Aliamphritea hakodatensis: one gene and its partner. The protein of the gene in region 2 interacts with the protein of the main gene of each other region in a pairwise test. Links are inferred from orthologs where the notes say so. Each region holds a gene or a part of one and is shown on either strand. Other genes may lie near its edges. The genes, in order: ctaD and PCI15_RS06990.

Region 1 (9,724 bases), 3.1 Mb from region 2 along the record:
GGGAGGCGAAATTCTCCATAAAGATGCTGATTTCGAAATGGGCAGCCTGCCCATTTTGCTGACACCAGACGCTAAAACAGATCCGCTGTTTTGCGATATCAGCGATGAGTTTCTGGCAATATCGGTACACCGTCAGTATGCCGCTGCTTTGCCGGACCACTGTCAGCTTCTGGCTTATACCGATCAGTGTATGCACAGTTTCAGGGTCGAGGGGCGTGACTTCTGGGCCTTTCAGTTTCATCCGGAAGTGGATCGTGACACTTTGGTCGAACGGCTCACTTTCTATAAAGCTCACTATACCGACGGTGACGGGCAACTCGACCGGGTCCTGAGTTCAGCCCGTGAAACCCCTGTCGCCAACGCTTTACCCCGCCGTTTTGTTGAACAGGTTTTGCTTGCCTGACGGGCCCGCAGTCTGGGTGATTCAGTTCATTGTTTACCGTAAATTTACCGGAACTGTTGTAGAAATTAGCTTTCATACAGGCACGGCAGTAGAATGTGCCCACTTTCTTAATAATATGCGGTGAAAACATATCATGATCGATCAGCACGAGAATCAACACGCTGAAGACAACGGTTCTGCTAACCCACCTGAAAGCCCTGAAAATCCACAGGAGAGTCCTAAACCACGCAGCCGTGGTATCTACCTGTTACCTAACCTGTTTACCACCGGTGCACTGTTTTCCGGCTTCTATGCGGTCGTTGCCGGCATGAACGGTGATTTTGCCAACGCCTCCATCGCGATTTTTGTTGCTATGGTGCTGGATGGGCTGGATGGCCGTGTTGCCCGGATGACCAATACTTCCAGTGCCTTCGGAGCCGAATACGATTCGCTGTCTGATATGGTTTCATTCGGTGTTGCGCCGGCATTAGTCAGTTTTAGCTGGGTACTCAGCTCCGCGGGTAAGTTTGGCTGGTTTGCGGCCTTTATTTATGTGGCGGGTGCCGCCCTGCGTCTGGCCCGGTTTAACACCCAGATCGGTTCTGTGGATAAGCGCTATTTTATTGGTTTGCCAAGCCCCGCAGCGGCAGCAGCGGTTGCCGGTCTGGTATGGGCCAGTGTGGAATTTGATCTGGATGTTACGGGCTATGCGTATTTAATTGCGGTTTACGTGGCACTTGTTGGCGTTTTGATGGTCAGTAATGTTCTGTATTACAGTTTTAAAGACGTTGATCCGAAAGGAAAAATCCCGTTTATGATTCTGCTGGCGATTGTGCTGGTGGTTGGGGTTATCTCGATCAGCCCACCGATTATTCTGTGGTTACTGATCCTCGGATACAGCCTTTCCGGTCCGATATTATGGTTGGTACGCAAGCGTAAAACGCGTGCGTAGAGAATAGTTACCAAGGGGTGTTAAATGCTAATAAAAAAGCCTGATTCAATTAAGTCTTCGCAGATCACCCCCGAGTCGGTTTACCGTAATCGCCGCCAGTTTATTAAAGCCGGTCTCGGCCTGGCGGCGGTATCATCACTTGGCCTGCCATCCATTGCGCAGGCACTGGAATACGACATTCCAGCGGACTTACCGCAATACCCCGGGCCTGAATGGATGCGTGCACAGCTGGCTGCTGCTGTCCGCAACGAAACCTTTTCCACATCGGAAGAGCCCGCGCCTTATTACAACGCGATTACGCACAATAACTTTTATGAGTTCGGGACCGATAAGCGGGACCCGGTGCGTAAAGCACAGAATTTTAAAACCGATCCCTGGACGGTTGAGATTGCCGGTGAAGTTGCCAAACCGGGTAACTACAATCTGGAAGATATTCTTAAGCCCCATGCCCTTGAAGACCGGGTTTACCGGTTACGCTGTGTGGAAGCCTGGTCCATGGTTATTCCGTGGTTAGGTTTCCCGCTGGCGGATCTGATTAAGCGTTTTGAACCGACCTCTAAAGCGAAGTTTGTCCGTTTTGAAACCCTGGTTGATAAAGAACAGATGCCGGAGCAGGACAGCATTTTTTCAACCATCGACTGGCCGTATGTGGAAGGGTTGCGGATGGATGAGGCGATGAACCCGCTGACGCTGATGGCCGTTGGGGTATACGGGAATGCATTACCGCCGCAGAACGGTGCACCGCTGCGATTAGTGGTGCCGTGGAAGTACGGTTTTAAATCGATCAAGTCCATTGTAAAGATTGAGTTTGTCGAAGAAATGCCGGCCAGCAGCTGGAATATTATCGCGCCGGGTGAGTATGGTTTCTTTGCCAATGTAAATCCGGAGGTTGATCATCCCCGCTGGAGCCAGGCAACCGAGCGTCGTTTACCGTCTTCTCTGTTGTCTCCTAATATTGTCGATACCCTGCCATACAACGGTTATGGTGAAGAGGTTGCGCAAATGTATAAGGGGATGGATCTTAAAAAATGGTATTAAGTCTGCCATTTTCACCGGTCATCCAAAGCCGCCTGCGCTGGTGGTTGTTGTTTTTACTACCACTGTGGCCGCTGGCAAATCTGGTATGGCTGGGCGTCAGCAATGATCTGGGGACCGATCCGGCCAAGTTCATCGTTGATGAAATGGGCACCTGGGCGATCAACTTTCTGTGGATCACGCTGGCAATCACTCCTGCACGGCAGGCGCTTGGCTGGAGCTGGGCGCTTAAGTTTCGCCGTATGATGGGGCTGTATGCGCTGTTTTACGCGGTGCTGCACTTACTGGCGTTCTGTACCTTTCTGATTGGCTGGCGGTCGGATCTGTTTTTCCGTGAACTGACAGAGCGTCCGTATATCATTGTCGGCGCGCTGGCCCTGCTCATTCTTATCCCGATGGGCATTACGTCTACCAAATCCATGATGCGCCGGCTGGGTAAGCGCTGGAAATCGCTGCATCGCTGGATTTATCCTGCCAGCTTGCTGGTGATGCTGCACTTTATCTGGCAAATCCGGGCCAGCTTCTATGAACAACTGATTTATGGGCTGATACTGGCAGTATTGCTGGGATATCGTCTATACCTTAGATATCAGCGCTGAACATCCGGTTCATAGCGATAGCCTGCCAACAGTTGTCTGCCAGAGGTGGTTGGCTGAGTATTTAGCCTGTTAAATACCGGTTCTGACCTGCCTTTCAGTCAAAGTGCTGGCCGGGAGGTATTATGTTTAATTCAGACCCCGTGGCTGCAGTGTTGCTCAGATGTAAGCAATTAACCCTGCAGTGTTTCAAACTCCTGTTAGTTTTTCTGTCTGTTTCCCACCCTCATTCTGCGGGGAAGGGTAAAGAACACCGCTCACCTCTTTTCTCGTTGTTGCTGACTGTGCTGGCCAGTGCGATGCTGATCGTTGTTATTATCGCTGCGCTTTACGGCTTACTGAATGGGTTGCTCAGCTGAATATATGCAGTCTTTTTAGAGACGCTGATCCGATACATTTTGTCACATAAAACTGACGGAGTTATGACTGATTTAAATCCTGTTTCTGGTGGTTTTTTAACCAGCTTTGAGATTTTTTTTCATGTTTTTTCAGTTTTCCTTTATTTCGCTGTGGCCCGTGTTTCATGCTGTCTCGGGCCCGGTTTGCATATCCCTTCTGATCGCTGTTCTCCCGGTTCACGGGGCCTCCCTGCCTTGCCCCTGAATATCTGCTGCTATACTTCCTTCGACTAAGTTGTTAATTGCTGAAGAATAAAAAACAAAGAAAGGCCCTGAGGCGAAACCGTTTAATTTTACCCGTTAACCGGTAGCAAGGAGACCTGTGTATGCGATGCAACCGATTGGCCCTGTTGCTGTCAGGGTTTGTCATTTCGCCAGCTGTTTTTGCGGAATGGGAAGTAAATCTGGTGAGGGGCGTGACGGAAATCAGTCACGCCATTTTTGATCTTCATATGATTATTTTTTACGTCTGCGTCGCTATTGCGGTAGTGGTGTTTGGCGTAATGCTGTGGGCGATTGTTTATCATCGCAAATCCCGGGGGGCGAAAGCCCAGCATTTTCATGAACATATCTGGGTGGAAATCCTCTGGACAATTGTGCCGTTCGGCATTCTGGTCGCTATGGCGGTGCCCGCTACCCAAACCCTGATTAAAATGTATGACAAATCTGAAGCGGATATCAATATTCAGGTAACCGGCTATCAGTGGAAATGGCGGTACCAGTATCTGGGTCAGGATATTGATTTCTTCAGTAACCTTTCAACCCCTCAGGATCAGATCAATAACGAGGCAGTTAAAGGGGAAAATTACCTTCTTGAAGTGGACCGCCCGGTGGTGATTCCGGTGGGTAAGAAAGTCCGTTTCCTGATTACCGCCAATGATGTGATTCATTCCTGGTGGGTACCGGCACTGGCGGTTAAGCAGGATGCAATTCCCGGGTTTATTAACGAAGCCTGGACCATTGTGGATGAGCCGGGCATTTACCGGGGGCAGTGCGCTGAGCTTTGTGGCCGGGACCATGGCTTTATGCCCGTGGTGGTGGATGCCCGCAGTGAAGCAGATTATCAGCTGTGGTTAGCGTCCCAGACCCAGGCTCAGGAGGCTGCGCAGGCTGCAGCGGAACAGACCTGGACGATGGAAGCGCTGATCAGCAAAGGTGAAGAGGTTTACAAAACCAGTTGTCTGGCATGCCACCAGGCTAACGGCCAGGGTATTCCGGGGGCGTTCCCGGGATTAGTGAATACACCGCTGATGGCCAGTGACGGTCTGATGGAACATGCCCGGATTGTGGTGCATGGCCGGACCGGTACGGCAATGCAGGCGTTCGGTGAGCAGCTAAGCGATGTGGATCTGGCGGCGGTCATTACCTATGAGCGTAATGCCTGGGGTAACGACGGCGGCATGATCACACCGCAGCAAATCAAACAGCTGAAAGAAGAGTAGGGGGTGGGTATGAGTACGCTTGAGCAAACAGCTTCAACGGGTCATCACCACGGCCCGGCTAAGGGCATAACCCGCTGGTTATATACCACGAACCATAAAGATATCGGCACCATGTATCTGATTTTCAGCCTGGTGATGTTTATGGTGGGCGGCTGTATGGCCCTGACCATCCGGGCGGAGTTGTTTCAGCCGGGATTGCAGCTGATCCAGCCTGACTTTTTTAATCAGATGACCACTATGCATGGTCTTATCATGGTGTTTGGTGCGGTCATGCCGGCGTTTGTCGGGCTGGCTAACTGGATGGTGCCAATGATGGTTGGCGCACCGGATATGGCGTTGCCCCGGATGAACAACTGGAGTTTCTGGATTCTGCCGTTTGCCTTCAGCATGATGCTGATGACCCTGTTTATGGACGGTGGCGGGCCAAACTTTGGCTGGACCTTCTATGCACCGCTGTCCACAACCTATGCGCCGCCCAGTGTGACGTTTTTTATCTTCGCGGTGCATATGATGGGCATAAGCTCCATCATGGGCGCGATCAATATTATTGCGACCATTTTTAACCTGCGGGCTCCGGGCATGACGTTTATGAAGATGCCCCTGTTCGTCTGGACCTGGCTGATCACTGCATTTCTGCTGATCGCTGTGATGCCGGTGCTGGCTGGCGTGGTTACCATGATGCTGATGGATATTCATTTCGGTACCAGCTTCTTTAATGCCGCCGGTGGCGGTGATCCGGTGCTGTTCCAGCATGTGTTCTGGTTCTTCGGTCATCCGGAAGTGTACATAATGATTCTGCCGGCATTCGGTATCGTCTCGGAAATTATTCCGACGTTTGCCCGTAAAAAGCTCTTTGGTTATACCTCAATGGTGTACGCCACCTCTTCGATTGCCATCCTGTCGTTTATTGTTTGGGCGCACCACATGTTTACCGTGGGGATGCCGTTGATCGGTGAGCTGTTCTTTATGTTCACGACGATGCTGATTGCGGTACCGACCGGGGTGAAAGTCTTTAACTGGATCGCCACCATGTTCCGCGGCTCAATGACCTTCGAAACGCCGATGCTGTTTGCTGTAGCGTTTGTGGTGCTGTTCACTATTGGTGGTTTCTCTGGCCTGATGCTGGCGATTGCCCCGGTGGATTTCCAGTATCACGATACGTATTTCGTGGTTGCGCATTTCCATTATGTGCTGGTGCCAGGCGCGATTTTCTCGATTATGGCAGCGACCTATTACTGGTTACCGAAATGGACCGGCAATATGTATAACGAATCCATGGGTAAACTGCATTTCTGGCTGTCATTCATAGGCGTGAATATTACCTTCTTCCCGATGCACTTCATTGGTTTGGCGGGTATGCCGCGCCGTATTCCGGATTACGCGTTACAGTTTGCTGACTTTAATATGGTCGCGTCTGTAGGTGCTTTTCTGTTTGGCTTTTCGCAACTGCTGTTTATCTACAATATTGTCTGCTGCGCAAGGGGCGGAAAGAAGGCGACTGACCGTGTTTGGGAAGGTTCACACGGGCTGGAGTGGACGCTGACTTCGCCGCCACCGTATCACAGTTTCAGTCAACCGCCGAAGGTTGATTAAGGTGACCTTATGGCTGAGCAAAGAGCAACTCACCGTCGCCTGATTCTTCGCCTGACACTCAGTTGTGTACTGATGTTTGGCTTTGGTTTTGCTCTGGTGCCTTTATACGATGTCTTCTGCAGGGTGACCGGACTTAACGGCAAGGTACTGAATACCGGACCCCTTGAAGAAGCGGTGATCAGCGATGTTAATCGCCGGATACAGGTACAACTGATTGCGGTGAATAACAGTGGGATGCCCTGGGAGTTTCGGCCGAGTGAGTCCAGTATGGAAGTCTATATCGGTGAGATGAAACAAACCGCTTATATAGCCACCAATCCCACAAACCGTTACATGATTGCTCAGGCAGTACCCAGCGTGGCGCCGGCAGAAGCGGCGCAGTACTTGCGCAAGGTGAACTGTTTCTGTTTTGACCGTCAGCCACTGAATGCTAAAGAACAGCGGGAAATGCCGCTGCTGTTTGTGCTGGATGATGCGTTACCTGATCACATTAAGACGGTCACCCTTTCTTATACCCTTTTCGATATTACACCTGAAGATACACTCGCCGCTGCGTCAGGCAGTGAGGAGGTTCAACTATGAGTCATGAAACCTACTACGTCCCCGAGGAAAGTCGCTGGCCTATTCTGGCATCGGTTGCCCTGTTTCTGATGGCGTTTGGTGCCGGCAGCCTGATTAACGCTTTATCTGCTGATGCCGGTGGTGGTGCGGGTCTGGTTACCTTACTGATTGGTGCCTTACTCCTCGGGCTGATTCTGGTGGGTTGGTTCGGCCATGTGATTAAGGAGAGTCAGGCGGGCCTGTATTCTGCGCAGATGGACCGTTCATTCCGCTGGGGTATGGGGTGGTTCATTTTTTCTGAGGTGATGTTTTTTGCAGCCTTCTTCGGCGCGCTGTTTTATGTACGAACACTGGCGGTTCCCTGGTTAGGCGGTGAAGGGGCGAAAGGTGCAGCGAATATGCTCTGGCCGGGATTCGAAGCCACCTGGCCATTATTACAAACCCCTGATATGGAGCTGTTCCCGGGGGCGCAGGCGGTGATTGATCCCTGGCATGTACCGTTACTCAATACTGTCATCCTGGTGACTTCAAGTATCACCGTTACTTTTGCGCATAACGCGCTGAAGAAGGATAACCGGGGCGGAATCAAACTCTGGTTGCTGGTTACGATTTTGCTGGGGCTCGTCTTTGTTTACTTTCAGGGGCTTGAGTACGCCGAAGCATATAACGAACTGGGCCTGACGTTACATGCAGGCATCTACGGTGCGACCTTTTTTATCCTGACCGGGTTCCACGGTATGCATGTAACGCTGGGAACCCTGATGCTGATTATTATCTGGTTAAGGATTCTTAAAGGGCATTTTGACAGTGAGAAGCACTTTGGTTTTGAGGCCGTTGCCTGGTACTGGCACTTTGTAGATGTGGTCTGGATTGGTTTGTTCCTGTTTGTGTACGTCTTCTGATTATTCAGTAATGACAGGCACAGGGCTGCGCAGCATCAGCTCACCGGAATAGAAACCGTAGATCAGTAAGGTAAGCAGCAGGACCGTCAGGGCAATACGGACGGAAAGGGCATGTAAGGTGCGATGGGAAGCACCCTGATCGCGAATCAAATAGTAAAGCCCGGAAAACAGTGAATACAGTACCGCGGCAAGCACAATCAGAATGGCAGTTTTTATCAGCATTATCTGCAATCTCCGTGTCGGTAAAACTCAATCCGCTTAAGGGATACTGATATGAGTAAAGAACATAGCTGGGGTTGGCGCAAGCGGCTTGTTTTCGGGCTGTTGCTGATGCTGGTACCGGTTATGTCGGGGTTAGGCTTCTGGCAGCTGGAGCGTGCTGAACAAAAACGGAAAATTCTGCAGCGCTGGGAAGCAACAGAGTCGGTACTGTCTTCATTACCTGCCCACCGTACAGCTGCCTCTGAATACGACGGTCGGGCCGTTGAGCTGCATGGAATGTTACTGCAGCAGCGTGTTTTGTTTCTGGATAACCGTATCCGACAGGGACAGGCGGGGTACGAAGTGCTGGTGATATTAGATGTAAAGGCGTCACCGCAGTATGTGTTACTGAATCTCGGCTGGTTGCCTGCGGATCGGGACAGGAATGTCCTGCCGGATGTCACGTTACCTGCCGGGGATATAAAAATTGCAGGGCGTTTAGTGACGCCGCTCCGTGGTTTTACGTTAGGCACTGCAAGCTGGCAGGCCGGCTGGCCACAGCGGATTCAGCAAATTGATTTAGCGGCAATATCGGCGGCGTCGGATGTGGCGCTTTATCCACAGGTAATAAGAATGAGTGAGCCTTTAGTGCCGGATGTTCAGGTTGGATGGGCACCTGTGAATATGCCGCCTGAACGGCATATAGGGTATGCCTTTCAGTGGTTCATGATGAGCATTGCGCTGGTTGTATGCCTGGTCGTGTTTGGCTGGCGTCTTTGGCGCAAAGATCTGCACACAGTAAAGGTTACAACTGAATAAGGGGGGTTATGATGACAAAAGTTTCCAGCCTCTGGTTAGTAATTGGTGTTGCCGTATTGCCTTTGTTTTTTGCCATGCTGAGCTACTTTGGTGGCTGGTGGCACCCGGCAGGGAAGGTAAATAACGGTGTACTGATTATCAGTGACAATGATCAGATCCCGCTGCAGCAGGGGGAGCAAGTGGTTGCGAATGGCCGCTGGCAGTTAATCATGTTAAGCCCGCAGTGTCAGTCTGACTGCCAGGCGTGGATGCAGCGTCTGGGTAAGATAAAAACAGCACTTGGACGTGATTCAGACCGGGTGGAACCGCGGCTGGCCAGTGTGGCTGCGGGTACCGGCCAGAGCATTGTGCTGGTGGATCCTCTGGGCAATCCGGTGCTGAGCTATCAGTTGGAGCAGTCTCCCAGAGATATACTGGATGACCTGAAGCGTCTTCTGAAAGTATCCAAAATAGGTTGAGCCCTATGAACTTGAACAGACCTGTTCTCCGAAATCACTGGCCCGTGCGAATCTGTTTGCTGGCCATTCTGATGACGCTGGTGGTGGTGTCTATGGGTGCATGGACACGGCTCAACAATGCCGGCCTCGGCTGTCCGGACTGGCCTGGCTGTTACGGGCAGATTGTTGTACCGGTTACCCCGACAGAAATAGCGTTGGCTGAAGAGACATACGGCGGACGTGTTGATACCAGTAAAGGCATGATCGAGATGGTGCACCGTTATCTGGCCTCTTCACTGGGAATGGTGATCATGTTGCTGGCCTGGCTTGCATATCGTCATCGCCAGCAAGCGGATTATCCTGTGTATCTGTCATACGGACTCTTGGTGCTGGTGATTACGCAGGG
Region 2 (9,622 bases):
GGCGGGGATGGACCGGCAACGCGGCCATCTGTTCGCCCAGCGCAGTAATGCTGATGGCACCGGTTGCCGGATCTGCCGTTAATGCAGAAAGGTTCACCAGCAATTGTTCTGCCTGCGCCACAGCACCTGCCGGGGGCATGTCCAGCCAGGCCAGCTCGGCAGGATCACTGACGCCCCATGACAGCAGCTGCAACACCAAAGGCACCAGATCCGCGTTGCTGATTTCCGGATCGGAGTGAGGTGCCAACTGATCCTGTTGCTCCCGGGACCAGAGCCGGTAACAGATACCGGGCTCCGTTCGCCCCGCACGGCCGCTGCGCTGAATGCTGGCCGCCCGGGACAAACGCCGGGTATGTAACCGGGACATGCCGGTATTCGGATCAAACGCCGCATAACGGCTCAGGCCCGCATCAATCACCACCCGTACACCGTCGATGGTCAGGCTGGTTTCAGCAATACTGGTAGCCAGTACTATCTTACGCTCCCCCGCTCCGGCCGGGGCAATGGCCTGCTGCTGGCGGGCAAAGTCCAGATCACCAAATAATGGCAGTAACCTGGCGCCCTGAAAAAGCTGTTCAACATCTGCCAGTTGCTGAGCGGCCCGGCGTATTTCTGCCTGCCCCGGCAGAAATACCAGAATGCTGCCACTTTCTGTCTCCAGTGCCTGACGTACGGCGGCAGATACCTGCGCTTCCAGCCGTTTATCAGCGTTGTACCCCAGATATTCCACATCCACCGGATACATGCGTCCGGCACTGCTCACCAGCGGCGCAGCCGGCAGAAGTTGCTGAATCTGAGCGCCATCCAGTGTTGCAGACATAATCAGTAGCCGTAATGACTGATCTTCGCGAAACAGCTCCCGCCCCTGCAAACACAGCGCTAACCCAAGATCCGCATCCAGATTACGCTCATGAAATTCATCAATGATAACCAGCCCCACACCTTCCAGGCTGGGATCAGCCTGAAGCATACGCACCAGGATACCTTCGGTAACGACCTCAATCCGGGTGGCAGGACCGGTAGAGGATTCAAGCCGCACCCGGTAACCCACGGTTTCCCCCACCTTTTCACCCAGCATAAATGCCATCCGTTGTGCGGCAGCCCGGGCAGCCAGCCGACGAGGTTCCAGCATGATGATCTTCTGTCCGCTCAGCCAGTCTTCTTCCAGTAACGCCAGCGGTACACAGGTGGTTTTACCGGCACCCGGCGGTGCTTCGAGTATTACATCAGGCGAATTTCGTAAGGCAGACGTCAGCTCATCGAGCACATCATGGATTGGCAGTGAAGTCATAAAAGGTCAGTATCGGGTTACAGGGGAATAAAACAGACTTACTTCATTGTATCAGCCGTGGCCGTAGCATTCAGAGAATAACATGCAGGTAAAAGTAAAAATCTTATAGGTGAAGTTTTCTCACCCGACCCGATCTGTCCCGCCTCACGGAAGCCGAAAAATTACAGGCAAAAAAAAACCGCACATTTGTGCGGTTATAAGCAACGATCAAAGGTTTGTCGCCCTCAACAGTCCCAGGAAAATTCCGGTTTACGGAAACAGACTGGACGGCATTGAGTGAAAGTTGCCGGTTAGTGTGTCTGCTTCACTGTAGATAAATTCATCATAGCTCAGGCTTGACTGTTTGGCTCCCCTTGTGTTTGGGTTTCATCCCCAGATTGGGTACCGAGGTTTGCCAGCATTGAATCCAGCATCGACAGATTATTCTGCAGCTGCTGCTGTGCTTCGTTATTAGCGTCGGTATAACGGCCATCTTGCTCAATCAGGTTGTTAAGCAACGAGCGGGTAAAGTCAGTCGCATCCTGCATGATCTGATGGGCATTATCCAACTGATCAGTCAGGCCTTCACGTAAAGGCTGTAAACCCTGCAGCCCAAAGCCCGGATCGTTCATTTGTTGTACGTTTTCATACATGGCTGTACTGGTATAGGTCTGGCTGCGGGTCAGCTGGAAGTCCATCGCTGCCAGTTCAGCACCGTCCATCTGATAATTAGCGGCGGTATTAAAAGCATCCTGTACATTGCCCGAAAAAAAGTCGTTGGCAATGCCGGTCATGTCTTTTACCAGATTGGTAATGGCATCCAGCTCGTCAGCATTCAGATCGCCCTCAACACTGAAACCGAAGGAACTGCTGGAAGATTGCTCAAGCGAAACACTGGCGGCCTGGCCGTTCTGATTCTTTACACCGGCAATGCTGGCACTGAAGCTGTCCTGACCACTGAACTGAATCGTGACCTTATCACCTTCTTTGGTTTCCAGTGTCAGGGAAAAACTTTCTGCGGAGGTAAACCGCTCCGATGCAGCAACAGCCCGGGAATTTCCGCTACGGGATACATCTTCCGATTGAGTCCGGACATTGGCTTCGGGACGTTCATTACGCCCTTCCGCACGGTCAGAAGAAAACGGATGACTGAATAAGTTCGAGGACGGTAGTTGTGAAATGTCCATCGTGCTGGCCCTGTAAGTTTGTATTCGATAGCCGGGTTATCGACCCCCGCCGGGAATACTTAAGGCCTAAATTCAATCAGTTTGTTATTTGCTAATAGCTCAGACAGCGCTAACGCATTGAAGAAAATGTAAGCGTGACTGATTTTTAAGCAGTTTTTAAAACAGGGAATAATTGCAAAAAAACCGAAACTAACAAATTTCAATTTGTTCAATCCAGTTTTCTTCGTCAGCATCCAGATACACCTGCTCCAGCAGAGCTCCCGGCCAGGCATGCTGCCGGTGAATGTAACGCAGCATAGCCACCGACAACATTTTCACCGGTACAACTTCACTCCAGATTGAGTTATTCAGGCAGCGCCAGTGATTATGATCAATCAGTCCGGGTCGCATGATCTGTTTCTGACAGGTATCACAGATCATAATGCAATGATCATAATCCGGTTCTGTCAGCACCGGTGGCACTTCAAATACCGACAGCTTGACCCCCTGCGCATCGCATAGCTCACAGTGTGCGCTGCAGCGGCGCACTAAATCTTTTCCAAACACAGACAGGCCATGATGACCTTCGTAGTGTCTGGCATGCCCCCTGGACATACATCACCCCCATACCCGGCCAGACCTGTAAACCACACTTCAACCCTGAATCACCCGGCAGTGGTTGCCGGTCTCAGCCCGAGTCCATTCCATAAAAAACATTGATACTAAGTATTGTTCAGAACCTCAGATTTACAACTTTTTTGAATATATAATTCTAATATTTCAATAAGTTATATCAAAAATTAAAACATTTCATCCATTATCAAAGTAACATTTTTTTCAGAGGTTAGCGGCATGTTCAGCGCTGTTACACACCTGATTAGCCCGGCTTTTACCAAGTGGTCAGTTGCAATTACAACAAACCCCATTTTGAAATTTTTTCCCGTCTATACCCTTAAGACACGCAAAAATGACATATGTCACTTTACACTGCGGCATCATATAAATATGATAATCGTTATCATTTAGATTTACGGATAACAAACTATGCGCTTTCTATGCGAAACCCATCGCCAGCAGCTTCTTCAGGATGAAACTCAGGTACTCAGCCACTGGCATGAGTGGATGCGTCAGGGTGATGATTTTCTACAGGCTGAACAGTGGGCCGATGCTTTTCGTGTTCTGGGCTGCAGCTTTGAAGCCGCTGAGTGGCTGGTATTCGACTGCCAGACAAACCAGCAGGATTTTACTCACCTGAAACACTTCATCACCGCCGGTCACCAGCTCGCGGGCTGTTGCCGCCGCAGTGGCCGTACCGATCTGGAACTGCATTTTTTACTGTCAATTCACTACCGGCTGATTGACCTGGCTAAAGGCAGTGCCGCTGAATATTATCCGCTCAGCCTGAATCTGCAGGAATCGGTGCAGCGGCTGAAACAGCACAGCCATCAGCACGGCGCATTTGAAGGCTATCAGGACTGCCTGGCGGAAACAGATACTTATCAGAAGAACCTGCGCCGCCACCTTCACTGATCAGCCTACGGTTACAGCTTCAGGCTGAAGTCATCGGCATCCTGATAGGCAGGAAACTGTTCGCGAAACGCCAGTAAATCACCTTTTGATAAGGTATTACTGGCGCAGAACACTTTGCCCTGCATGTAATCGCAAAGCACTTCGCCCTTAAAGTCCAGCAGCATACTGTCACCGCTGTACTCCAGTTCGTTGGCATCTGTTCCTACCCGGTTTACACCGGCCACATAACAGAGATTTTCGATCGCCCGGGCCGCCAGCAGGGTACGCCACGGATAGCGGCGAACCGCCGGCCAGTTAGCAACATACAACGCCAGATCATAGTCATTGCAGTTACGGGAATAAACCGGAAAGCGCAGGTCATAGCAGACCTGCAACAGGATATCCCAGCCGCGGAAACTGACGATGACCCGCTCCTGACCGCTTTGATAACGTTCGTGTTCGCCTGCCATCCGGAACAGATGCCGTTTGTCATAATGCTGCACCTTCCCGTCCGGTTCCACCCACAGCATCCGGTTGTAGTATTCACCGTTTTCAATGATCGCCAGGCTGCCAGTGATTGCAGCATCACGCTGTGCGGCCTGCTGTTTCATCCAGACAATGGTTTCACCGTCCATCGTCTGAGCGGCCTTACGGCTGTCCATGGAAAAACCGGTAGCAAACATTTCCGGTAAAACGACCACATCGGCGCTGGCTGAATGTTCATCCAGCAGGCGCGCATACATGTCACAGTTCTGTGCCGGGCTCTGCCACTTGATATCCGGCTGAACCAGCACCACCGTCAATTCTTCCTGAACTAGATTTTGCATAATATTTCCGCCGCTTTCTCAAGGGTATTGTCTTCTTTGGCAAAACAGAAACGGATCAGTTTCTGTGCCGGCGGTTGCTGATAAAACACTGAAACAGGAATCGCAGCAACGCCCTGTTCTGTCAGCCAGTCGGCAAATTCAACATCACCACGCTGGTCATCAATCGCTGAATAATCCATCAGCTGAAAATAAGTCCCCGCTGTCCCGGTAAAGCTGAAACGACTTTGCTGCATCAGGGAGCAGAACAAATCCCGCTTGGCCTCGTAAAAAGCCGGCAACTGCAGATAATGTTCCGGTTGTGCCTGCAGATAATCGGCCACCGCGCACTGCATAGGGTGCACCGAACTGAACGTAAGGTACTGGTGCACCTTACGCAACTCTTTGCTCAGTTCAGCCGGCGCTACACAATACCCAAGCTTCCAGCCGGTGGTATGCAGGGTTTTACCAAAGGAAGAGACCACAAAACTGCGTGCTGCCAGCGCCGGCCGTGCAAGCACGCTGTGATGCTGATGGCCGGTGAAATAAATATGTTCATAAACTTCATCGCTGAGCAACAGTATTTCCGTGCCGGCTAGCAGCGTTTCCAACTCATCCAGCTCTGCCTGGCTGAGTACAGCACCGCTTGGATTATGGGGCGAATTAATGATCACCATCCGGGTTCGGTCACTGATCGCCCGTCCCAGAGACGCCAGCGGCAGGCTGAAATCTTCACTGTTAAGCGGCAAATGCACCGCAATACCGCCATTCAGTTCAATGGCCGGTTCATAACTGTCATAGGCCGGGTCAAAAACAATAACCTCATCACCGGGCCTGACTGCAGCACTGATCGCCGCAAAAATGGCTTCGGTTGCACCGCTGGTGACAGTGATTTCAGTGTCTGCACAGGGGAGCACGCCGTAACAGCGCTGCACTTTTTCGGCAATAGCCTGACGTAAAGAAGGGGCGCCGGTCATCGGGGCATACTGGTTCAGCCCCTGACGCAGATAAAAGTTTACCCGCTCACGCAGCGCGTCCGGGCAGTCAAAATCAGGAAAACCCTGAGACAGATTAATTGCACCGTATTCCGCCGCCAGTTGCGACATCCGGGTAAATATAGTGGTACCGACATTCGGCAGTTTGGAGTCTATATACACACTGAGTTTCTTTTAAAGGTTCTTATTTTAAATTCAGAAAAAGTGTACACCGGGTAACGTCTGACACCCAGTGGTTTTCAGCAAAAAGAAAGTGCGGTATCCGAAACCAGTCAGCCCCGGTATCAGCCGGTGGGCGTGAGTACCGGAGCAGATCACGGTTCAGAAGATCAGCAAATGCAACGCCCCCCGGACCAGAACCCCCACCGTTGCCCCCATGATGGCGGCTTTGGCCACCTGCCGCACACGGGCGCCGGCAGAAATAATGATGGCCACGCCCACCACATCAAAGGGATTAATTGCAAAACCGGCGATACGGTTCAGATCAGTGACCGTCAGCAATCCCTGATCCAGCAGATCCAGCGTCACCCCCATCATGGCGGTTCCGCCGGCAATGAACTTGGTCACTATCGGCAGCACTGCGGCTTCCGGCAATGCCAGCAACTCCAGTAAGGGTGACAATAACCAGGTGATTCCTTCAATGGCGCCGGTGAGCTTCAGTACATTCACCAGACAGATTGCCAGGATCAGCAGCGGAATCGAGCTGATAACGATCTTAATACCTTCCTGACCACCGTCAGACATAATCTGCATAATACTTTTCGGCGTCTGCCGGGCAGCTTCTACCGCCTGATCTTCCTGATTACCGTCCTGCCACACCGGCTGCCGGGCAAACCAGTAATACGTCGCACTGGCGGCCACCAGCCCACCAATCACAGAGGTCAGCATCATCATGCCCAGATCCAGCCCTACCGCTGCAAGCGGAAACACCACATTCGCCTGAGAGAGTGTCAATACTGCGGCCAGCGTTGCGGCAATGGAGCGCCGGGCAGTACCGTCTTTATCCATCACTGCCAGCGTTGCAACCGGGGCTGAAAAACTGACAAACAGGATTTTCACAATGGCGAATACCCCCATCCCGGGAATACCGAACACCCTTAACAGGGGCGACAACCGGTTCGCCATAAAGGCCAGCACACCTTTGGCTTCCAGTAACTTCATCAGCGCCAGCATGACAACCATCACCGGCATTAACAGGTAAAGTGCCATATCTATGGCGGTCCGGCCGGACTCCAGAATTAACGGGACAATCTGTTCCACTGATAAAGCTCCCTAAATTAACGCAGTGAAATCAGCAATGTTACGCAAAGAAACCGGTTAATTCTGAAAAATTTAGCGACCGGTCTGACCGCCCGAAACAGAGGTATTCCATAAGAAGTTCGAACTGAAACACGTCAATAATGTACAAAAACCTGACAAAACCTTTCCTTATTCACCATATTGGGTATATTTAGAAGTGTATGGTTTTTCTTTTTACAGCGGTGCATTAATACTGCACCTCGTGCAATAACAACTTCTAACACCTGTACAAAGGCAATGACTATGCGATCAGCACTCATTCTGACGATTCTCTTTTTTAGTGCCTGCATCCAGGCTGGCTCCCAGCCCTCCCCAGAAAAACCGCCAAAACTTGCCTCTGTCAGCGTTGCTGTTGCAACGGAAAATGACTCCGATCCTGTGCTGTTAAAAAATGCCGACATGGTCGTGCCGATTGCATCGGTCACCAAGATTATGACCGCCATGATCATTCTTGATGCCGAACAGGATCTGAACGAATACATCACTTTTACCAAAGCCGATAAGCAGGCCATCAACAATTATTACAGCCGGATCCGTATCGATTCCCGCCTGCGCCGTAAAGATGCGCTGCGTATCGCACTGATGTCCTCTGAAAACTTTGCATCCATGAGCCTGGCCACCAACTACCCCGGTGGCAGTCAGGCATTCATTCAGGCGATGAATGATAAAGCCGACAGTTTAGGTATGACACAAACCCGTTTTGCTGATCCGAGCGGTCTGTCACCTGAAAATGTATCAACCGCTAAAGATCTGGCAAAAATGGCTCTGGCTGCCGCCAAATATCCGAAGCTGCGTGAGTTCAGTACCACCGGCCAGTTCACTGCAAACTTCAAAGGACCACGCTACCGGCTGGGCTACGGCAACACCAACCCGCTGGTACACCGCAGCAGCTGGCCGATTGATATTACCAAAACCGGTTATCTGGACGCTGCCGGCCGCTGTCTGGTCATGGTGACGGAAGTGAAAGGCGAGAAAGTTGCCATGGTATTGCTTAATTCGTACGGCAAACGCACTCCGATCGGGGATGCAGGCCGTATCAAACGCTGGATGACCACGGGCGAAACCGGCAAGATCAGCCAGAATGCCCGCAATTATCAGAAGAAACAGTTAGCACTGTATAAAGAGAAACTGGCTTCACAGCTAGCCTCAAACGAAAGCTGATCAGCCCTCTTCATAGGGTTCGATCTGAAAAGCATCCATCACATAACCGGCAGTGCCCAGATCATGCGCCACCGTGGCGATCTTCAGCTTGCCGGTTACCCACACCGCGTCATACAGATTTTCCACATTGGTACCCGGCTCAAAGGCCACGTGAATCATCTGATTAGAAGGCGGCGGCGGTACGTGAATGCAGGCACCGAAAAACGGTACCAGAAAAAACTCTGTTACCCGGGTACCCTCTTCGCTGAGGGGCACAACAAAACCGGGAATGCGGATCATTTTACCGTCCATTTCCGGCACCACCGGCGCAGACGCCAGCGACTCCATCAGGGCCTTAAACTTAATTTCGGCTAACGGATCAAAATCATCAAGCGTACTGTACTGATCTGCCGTGGCGGCAAAAATGGCTTCAATATTGTAATCCGCCGGCATCAGCATTTCCCAGTCAAGTTCCTCGACCGGTTCACCGTTAAAGGTATTGGCAGCGCTCGCCGGCAAAGGTAATAAGACCAGCAACGACAGCAATACAGATACACAGAACTTAAACACCTTTCTTCTCCACAACGGTTAAATACGGATCGTCATACCATCTGCCAGCGAGTACCGGTACGCCCGGTAACCGGGTATCAGCCCGGTACACAGACCGGCAATAAAAATTATCCCCAGCAAACCCAGTTCATGCAAGCTAAGCCAGCTCAGTTGCAGATACAGACCAAACTCGGTTTCCAGAAAACTCAGCCCCGCCGCCAGCGCCAGAAATAACAAACCGGTACCCAGCAGTATTCCCAGCAACGTCAGCAGGCAGGCTTCCATGACCAGCAAACAGTATACATGCGCCGGACGCGCACCCACAGAACGTAAGATCGCCATTTCCCGACGACGTTCATTTAATCCGCTCAGTATTACGGTCAGCATGCCAAACAACCCTGAAAGCACAACACAGGCAGAGATCACCAGCATGGCATTTTCCGCCACATTCAGCATGCTCCACAACTCCTGCAGCGCCACTCCGGGAAGGATCGCCAGCAAGGGTTCTTTGCGGTAATTATTGACCGCTCTCTGCAGCTGAAAGGTCGCCACTTTGGATTTCAGGCCAACCATAATTGCCGTGATAGCCTGCGGCTGAAGGTCTCTGGCTTCCACAGGTTCAGTTCCCCCGGAACCAGGCAGATAGGTGCCTGACTGCCAGTCCACATGAATCGCTTCAATTGCCTCCAGGCTGACGTACAGAGCCCGGTCTACCGGCGTTCCTGTTGGCGCCAGAATTCCACTGACCCGAAACGGCTGATCGTCATGCTTGGCAAAACTGGCATTGCCGGTACCGTGCGCAACCACCAGCTCATCCCCCATGCTGTAACCCAGTTTCGCCGCCACTTCAGACCCCAGCACAACATCATGCAGTGCACTGAACGCCCGGCC

The links.
Region 1: the proteins of PCI15_RS06990 (region 2) and ctaD interact in binary tests that used the Escherichia coli proteins (3 or more experiments, as listed by UniProt). The link is inferred for Aliamphritea hakodatensis from one-to-one orthologs.

Annotation. Positions count from the first base shown.
Region 1 is NZ_AP025281.1:4,622,752-4,632,475, reverse strand. What follows is about bases 4,201-7,106. They hold ctaD (cytochrome c oxidase subunit I), read left to right. Parts: upstream 4,201-4,814; coding sequence 4,815-6,398; downstream 6,399-7,106. Other genes in these bases: PCI15_RS20850 (cytochrome c oxidase subunit 3), read left to right, coding at 6,977-7,106; PCI15_RS20855 (cytochrome c oxidase assembly protein), read left to right, coding at 6,408-6,980; coxB (cytochrome c oxidase subunit II), read left to right, coding at 4,201-4,805. Also shown: PCI15_RS20890 (type 1 glutamine amidotransferase), read left to right, coding at 1-403; pssA (CDP-diacylglycerol--serine O-phosphatidyltransferase), read left to right, coding at 537-1,334; protein-methionine-sulfoxide reductase catalytic subunit MsrP, read left to right, coding at 1,359-2,372; protein-methionine-sulfoxide reductase heme-binding subunit MsrQ, read left to right, coding at 2,363-2,968; PCI15_RS20870 (hypothetical protein), read left to right, coding at 3,091-3,324; more of coxB, read left to right, coding at 3,690-4,200; more of PCI15_RS20850, read left to right, coding at 7,107-7,861; PCI15_RS20845 (twin transmembrane helix small protein), read right to left, coding at 7,862-8,083; PCI15_RS20840 (SURF1 family protein), read left to right, coding at 8,135-8,881; PCI15_RS20835 (redox-active disulfide-containing membrane protein), read left to right, coding at 8,890-9,339; PCI15_RS20830 (COX15/CtaA family protein), read left to right, coding at 9,384-9,724. UniProt on the Escherichia coli protein: Cytochrome bo(3) ubiquinol oxidase is the terminal enzyme in the aerobic respiratory chain of E.coli that predominates when cells are grown at high aeration.
Region 2 is NZ_AP025281.1:1,529,654-1,539,275, reverse strand. The notes cover bases 3,833-6,636. They hold PCI15_RS06990 (pyridoxal phosphate-dependent aminotransferase), read right to left. Parts: upstream 5,906-6,636; coding sequence 4,760-5,905; downstream 3,833-4,759. Other genes in these bases: PCI15_RS06985 (nucleoside recognition family protein), read right to left, coding at 6,065-6,636; PCI15_RS06995 (amidohydrolase), read right to left, coding at 3,978-4,772; PCI15_RS07000 (hypothetical protein), read left to right, coding at 3,833-3,966. Outside these bases: ATP-dependent helicase HrpB, read right to left, coding at 1-1,291; PCI15_RS07010 (hypothetical protein), read right to left, coding at 1,621-2,457; PCI15_RS07005 (phnA protein), read right to left, coding at 2,647-3,051; more of PCI15_RS07000, read left to right, coding at 3,481-3,832; more of PCI15_RS06985, read right to left, coding at 6,637-7,003; pbpG (D-alanyl-D-alanine endopeptidase), read left to right, coding at 7,286-8,203; PCI15_RS06975 (DUF3299 domain-containing protein), read right to left, coding at 8,204-8,752; PCI15_RS06970 (ABC transporter permease), read right to left, coding at 8,771-9,622. UniProt on the Escherichia coli protein: Shows aminotransferase activity with methionine and histidine as substrates, and to a lesser extent also with phenylalanine.